One region of the Pseudomonas sp. GW821-FHT01E10 genome, then DNA from elsewhere that is predicted to be linked to it. Evidence: predicted binding sites of a transcription regulator. Region 1 holds the regulator's gene; the other holds the start of a gene.

What was found. Region 1 encodes FliA, which starts transcription of late flagellar genes. Its sites were predicted from a motif close to CTAAAGTTTNNNNNNNNNNNGCCGNTAA; they were not measured.
Region 2: AC07V0_RS27195 (methyl-accepting chemotaxis protein) is a predicted target of FliA. The motif match lies at 1,652-1,679, and genes of this name have one in related genera.

The regions. Positions count from the first base shown of each region.
Region 1 is NZ_JBWKWT010000008.1:133,574-136,985, reverse strand. It holds gene AC07V0_RS16460 (chemotaxis protein CheA) at 1-126, opposite strand, end outside; gene AC07V0_RS16455 (protein phosphatase CheZ) at 164-952, opposite strand; gene AC07V0_RS16450 (chemotaxis response regulator CheY) at 974-1,345, opposite strand; gene fliA (RNA polymerase sigma factor FliA) at 1,513-2,253, opposite strand; gene fleN (flagellar synthesis regulator FleN) at 2,250-3,080, opposite strand; gene flhF (flagellar biosynthesis GTPase FlhF) at 3,197-3,412, opposite strand, start outside.
Region 2 is NZ_JBWKWT010000026.1:1,483-4,894, forward strand. It holds gene AC07V0_RS27185 (inorganic phosphate transporter) at 1-226, opposite strand, end outside; gene AC07V0_RS27190 (transporter) at 496-1,518, opposite strand; gene AC07V0_RS27195 (methyl-accepting chemotaxis protein) at 1,794-3,412, shown strand, end outside.

The DNA of each region.
Region 1 (3,412 bases):
ATTGAGCAAGTCCGCATCATCAGGTCGGCTTTCCAGCTCGACCAGCTGCTCGGACAGTTGCTCTAGAATCTCGCCGGCCTCAACCAGGAAATCCTGAAGGATCTCTTCATCGGCGCCGAAGCTCATTAAGGGGGTGCTCCTACAGGTCTAAAAACCCAGAAAACTAAAATCCAAGACTGGATAACAAATCGTCCACATCGTCCTGACCGGACACAACGTCTTCTCTTTTATCGGCATGAATCTGCGGACCTTCACCCTGAGAGAGATGTTTTTGTGGATCTTTTTCAGCAAGCATCGCCTCACGGTCGTGTTCGATACCCGCAAAGCGGTCTACGTGACTGGCCATGAGCACGAGCTTGAGCAGATTGCTTTCAACTTCGGTGACCAATTGGGTCACACGCTTGATCACCTGACCGGTGAGGTCCTGGTAATCCTGGGCCAGCAGAATGTCGTTGAGGTTGCTCGACACGACGCGGTTGTCTTCACTGCTGCGTGTCAGGAAACCATCGACCCGCCGGGCCAGTTCGCGGAACTCTTCAGCCCCGACTTCGCGACGCATGAACCGTCCCCAATCCGTGCTCAGCGCCTGGGCTTCATCGCTCAGGCTGTTGATCAGCGGCGTGGCGTTTTCCACCAGGTCCATGGTGCGGTTGGCCGCGGCCTCGGTCAGCTTGACCACATAGGACAGGCGCTCGGTGGCATCCGTGATCTGAGACACTTCCTCGGCTTGCGGCATGTGCGGGTCAATCTGGAAATTGACGATCGCGCTATGCAGCTCGCGGGTGAGCTTGCCCACTTCCTGATACAGGCCGCGGTCACGGGTCTGGTTGAGCTCATGGATCAGTTGCACAGCGTCGCCAAACTTGCCTTTTTCAAGGCTGTCGACCAGTTCGACCGCGTGTTTTTTCAGGGTCGACTCAAAATCGCCCTGTGAAGATTCGTTATGCTCCATAGCTCCCCCGTGCGCAGTACATCAGCCGATGCGTTCGAAAATCTTCTCGATTTTTTCTTTCAACGCCTGGGCTGTGAAGGGTTTGACCACATAGCCGTTAACACCGGCCTGGGCCGCTTCGATGATTTGCTCGCGCTTGGCTTCGGCGGTCACCATCAGCACCGGCAGGTGCTTGAGCCTTTCATCGGCGCGCACCGCACGAAGCAGGTCGATGCCGGTCATACCGGGCATGTTCCAGTCGGTAACCAGAAAATCGAAGTTACCGCTTTGCAGCATCGGCAACCCGGTCAGCCCGTCATCGGCTTCGGCGGTGTTGGTGAACCCAAGGTCACGCAACAGGTTTTTTATGATCCGCCGCATCGTTGAGAAGTCATCAACGATGAGGATTTTCATGTTCTTGTCCAATTCGACCTCCAAGCAGTCTTAAACGCGCCCAGCACCTGGACGCGCCATTTCAATCAATCCGGCAAAGCACTCAATGACTGTCTGGAGCACAACAGATCGAGACCGGTACGGTTCAACACCACACCAGCTCCATTCGCAGTGTCCCCACACTGCCTTCAGCGCGCTCGCCACTCCCCCAAACGCCCCCGCAAACGGGCCGCGCACTGGCTGTGTAACTGGCTGACCCGCGACTCGCTGACCCCCAGGACCTCACCGATTTCCTTGAGATTCAACTCTTCGTCGTAGTACAGCGCCAACACCAGTCGCTCACGCTCCGGCAAATTGGCAATCGCGTCCGCCAGCGCCGCCTGGAAGCGTTCATCTTCCAGATCGCGTGACGGCTCGAGATGAGCACTCGCGCCATCCTCATGCAGCCCTTCGTGTTCGCCGTCCTGCAACAGATCGTCGAAACTGAATAACCGGCTGCCCAGGGTGTCGTTCAAAATCCCGTAATAATCGTCGAGACTCAATTGGAGTTCGGCCGCAACTTCGTGATCTTTAGCGTCACGGCCGGTTTTAGCTTCAATCGAGCGAATCGCGTCGCTGACCATGCGGGTATTGCGGTGGACCGAACGTGGCGCCCAGTCCCCCTTGCGCACTTCATCGAGCATCGCGCCGCGGATTCGAATGCCCGCGTACGTCTCGAAACTCGCGCCTTTGCTGGCGTCGTATTTGGTTGATACTTCAAGCAGGCCGATCATCCCGGCCTGGATCAGGTCTTCGACCTGGACACTGGCCGGCAGACGCGCCAGCAAGTGGTAGGCAATGCGTTTGACCAGTGGCGCGTAACGCTCGATCAGCTCGTACTGCGCGTCACGTGCCGACTGCTTGTAGAGGTTGTAACCGCTGGCTGTCATAGCACGGGTCCTGCAGTTTGTTGCACGAGGCGCTCGACGAAAAACTCCAGATGTCCACGAGGGTTGGCCGGCAGTGGCCAGGTATCGACTTTCTGCGCAATGGCCTTGAACGCCAGGGCGCACTTGGAACGCGGAAAGGCTTCATACACCGCGCGTTGCTTCTGCACGGCCTTGCGTACGCTTTCGTCGTAAGGCACTGCGCCGACGTATTGTAAGGCGACGTCGAGGAAGCGATCCGTGACCTTGGTCAACTTGGCGAACAGGTTGCGGCCTTCCTGCGGGCTCTGCGCCATGTTGGCCAGGACGCGGAAGCGGTTCATGCCGTAGTCGCGGTTAAGCAGTTTGATCAGCGCGTAGGCGTCGGTGATCGAGGTCGGTTCGTCGCACACCACCAGCAAGACTTCCTGCGCGGCGCGCACGAAGCTGACTACCGAGTCACCAATGCCCGCAGCGGTGTCGATCACCAATACGTCGAGGTTGTCGCCGATATCACTGAACGCCTGGATCAGGCCGGCATGCTGGGCCGGGCTCAGATGAACCATGCTCTGGGTGCCGGAGGCGGCCGGGACGATGCGGATACCGCCAGGCCCTTGCAACAGCACGTCGCGCAGCTCACAGCGGCCTTCGATCACGTCGGCCAGCGTGCGTTTGGGTGTCAGTCCCAACAGAACGTCGACGTTCGCCAGCCCCAGATCGGCATCCAGCAGCATGACGCGCCGGCCGAGCTCAGCTAGAGCCAGGGACAAGTTCACTGACACGTTAGTCTTCCCGACGCCACCTTTGCCGCCGGTCACCGCGATCACCTGTACGGGATGCATGCTGCCCATGTTATTTCTTTACCTTGTCTTACTTAGACGGAGGCCACATTACTGGCTGCGCGTTCACCATCGGAACAATGCATGGCAGACCATCGATGTAGGTACAAAAAATGTTCATTAACACCTCAGCCAACCTGCTTGGTCGGGCTGTGGTAAATATCAGCGAACATGTCAGCCATGGCTTCTTCGCTGGGTTCTTCCTGCATTTGTACGCTAACGGCGCGGCTGACCAACTGATGACGACGTGGCAGATGCAAATCATCCGGAATCCGTGGACCATCGGTCAGGTAAGCCACCGGCAACTCATGACTGATCGCCAGGCTCAACACCTCGCCCAGACT
Region 2 (3,412 bases), on a different contig from region 1:
AGGCAATCAGCAGTGCCACGCCCAACAGCAGAAACGGCGTCCAGGTGGTGACCACCGTGCCGAGTTCGCTCATGTCGTGCATCAGGCTGTAGGCGGTGAACAACAGCCCGCTGCCCAGCACGGCAAAGAACATCACGAAGGTGAGCAGGCCGGGTTTTTTATCGAACTGCGGCCTGGCGCCGCTGGCGGGCGCCTGGGAGGCGGCGGTGAAGGAAGGCGTAGCCATGCCGGACAATCCTGAGCAGAGAAGGAGTATCGGCCATGATCGTTGCTAAATATTACAGTGAGACTGCGCTGGGTCAGTGTTTGGTTTTTTTGTGATGCCGGATGCTAAGGCAGGCAAATACCTGTGGCGAGGGAGCTTGCTCCCGTTCGGCTGCGAAGCAGTCGTAAAACCAGAGAATTCTGTTTGAATGAATAAACCGGATAGGGGCCGCTGCGCAGCCCAGCGGGAGCAAGCTCCCTCGCCACAAGGTATCGGTGATGATGGGCGGTTTAATAATCGCGCCGCTTACGAAACGCCCAGCGCCCGGCAATCAGGGTAAACGTCGCCACCAGTGCCACCAGAATCCAGAACCCCTCCGGATCCCCGGCAAGCGGCACCCCGCCGACGTTCATGCCGAAGAAACCGGCAATGATGTTGATCGGCAGCGCCAACACCGTGACCACGGTCAGGGTGAACAGTGTGCGGTTGCTCTGCTCGTTGAGGTTGGCGGCGATTTCTTCCTGCAACAGCTTGATCCGCTCACCGAGGGCTGTGAGGTCGTTGATGATCAGCGCAAACTCCTCGGTGGATTTGCGCAGCTCCTTGACGTCCTCCTTCTGCAACCATTGCGGCGGGCGATTGAGCAGGCGCAGCAACGAGCCCGGCTCCAGCGCCAGCAACCGTTGCAGGCGCACCAGCACCCGGCGGTTGGCGCCCAGTTCGGCGCGGTTGGTGGACAGGCGCGACGACAGCAATTCATCTTCGATCTGATCGACACTGAGGCTGGTCTTGCGCACGATCTGCGTCAGCACTTCGCCCTGATCACGCAGCAAATGCACCAGCAATTCCAGCGGTGAGCGAAAACATTCACCGGCCTTCACCGAAGAGCGCAGCTTGTCCACCGAGTGCAGCGGTTGCAGGCGCGCGCTGATGATCAGCCGACTGCGAGCGCAGACCCACAGCGTCGAGACATCCGAGGAAACCATGCTACTGAGGTTGAACACCACATCGTTGACCACCGCCAGCAACGCCGAATCGACATGCTCGATGCGCGTCGAACGCGACCCCTCGTGCAAGGCTTCGAAAAACTCGTCGGGCAATTCCAGATGGCTTTTCATCCAGCGCTCGCACGCCGCATGGGCCAGGTTCAGGTGCAGCCAGAGAAACTCATCACTGTCGTCCAGTTGTTGCAGGCAGTGCAGTGCCTTGGCCGAATCGATCTCTCGACCGCGCTCGCCGGGGCGAAAACTGAAACCGTAAAGCAGGCCGAACAGGTCGGAATCGCGATGGCGTTGATCAATGCTGTGGTTCATGAAGTCTCGCTGCGGGGAGGCGCCTGTCGCGGGTTTCACAGGTTCACTTGAGCCTCATCATTGCAAGCGCTCATGACGGTTTTGTGACGGCAAGGTGTACGCAAACGATTGCGATACCGATGGTCGGATTTTCCTCAAGAACCGCTCTGGAACGCCGATCACGCTTGGGTTACGTTTGCGCGCCTTCGGCCAAGGGCCAACGTGGCAGACAGGGATGTCCGGATACTTTTCACGCCTTCATCCGCGTGCCTCATTCCTGTTTCGAGTACTTCCCGATGTCTTTACAAAAGTCCCTTCGAGCACAAATTCTCGCCCTGTTGAGCGGCAGCCTGTTGGCGATGTTGTTGATCGCTTTGGCCTGCTTTCACTTTTTGTCCAACGGCGTTCAGAACTACGCGAACCTGATCGAAGGCCCGTTGCACACCTCGCAACTGATCGATGAAGCCAACCTGCAATTCAAGGTGCAGGTTCAGGAGTGGAAAAACGTCCTGCTGCGCGGCAAGCAACCCGCGGACCTGGACAAATACTGGAAGCAGTTCGAGGAGGGTCAGCGCAATGTGCAGGGTATCCTTGGTGAACTGGCGGGGCAGAAGGGTATGGAGCCGCAACTCAAGACCCGCATCGAACGCCTGCGTGAGGAGCATCGTGTATTAGGTGCGGCGTATCAGAAGGGCCGTGATGCCTACGTGGCGGCCGGTGCCGACCCAGCGGCCGGCGACAATGCGGTCAAGGGCGTGGACCGCGCCGCCAGCGAGCAGATGAATGAACTGGTCGGCGAACTGCGCAAGCAGAGTGTCGAACAATCGAAATTGATCAGTGCCAGTGCCGATCAGACGGTGTTGTCGGGGCTCGCGGTGATGCTGGTGTCGGGCCTGCTGATTGGTTTGTTGAGTCTGTGGCTGGTCAATCGCAACCTGGTGGAGCCGATCCGCAAACTGATCGACTACGTGGCGCAACTCAGTCAGGGCCGGTTCGCCGAGCGCGTGGCCAGCACCCGTCAGGACGAGTTGGGCAACCTGGCCAGGGCCGCCAACACCTTGCGCGATTTCCTCGCCGAAACCTTCAGTCGTTTGCAGCGCAGCGCGTCGGACCTGGACAGTGCCAGCGGTGAGCTGAACTCGATTGCCGGCCTTATGGCCAGCGGCACCAACGAGCAGTTCAATCGCACCGATCAGGTGGCCACGGCGATGAACGAAATGTCCGCCACCGCGCAAGAAGTCGCGCGCCACGCCGCCGAAGCGGCACGTGCGGCCGACGATGCCGATCAGTCCGCCCAGCAAGGCGAGAAGGTCATGCAGGGCACCATTCACACCATCACCCAAATGCGTGGCGAAATCGCCAACACCGCCACGGTCATCCGTCGCCTGGAAGAAGACAGCGGGCGCATCGGCAAGGTGCTGGAAGTGATTCGCGGCATTGCCGAACAGACCAACCTGCTGGCGCTCAACGCGGCAATCGAAGCGGCCCGTGCCGGTGAAGCCGGGCGCGGTTTTGCGGTGGTCGCTGATGAAGTACGCAGCCTGGCCCAGCGCACGGCGGCGTCGATCATCGAGATCAACCAGATCATTCAAACCGTGCAAACCGGTGCGGTGGATGCGGCCCAGGCCATCGAAAGCGGCCAGTCGCGCAGCGAGCAAAGCGTCGAGCAAGTGACCCAGGCCGGCGCCATGCTCGAGCGGATCACCCATGCCGTGGAAGCCATTCGCGACATGAACCGCCAGATCGCCACCGCCGCAGAAGAACAGACTTCAGTGGCCGAAGACATCTCGCGCAACCTCACCGAAATCACCAGCATCGCCAGCACCAACCTGGACAACGTGCAGCGCACCGAAGCGGCCAGCCACAACCTGCATGGGCTGTCAGGGCAATTGAATGAGGTAACGGCGCGGTTGAG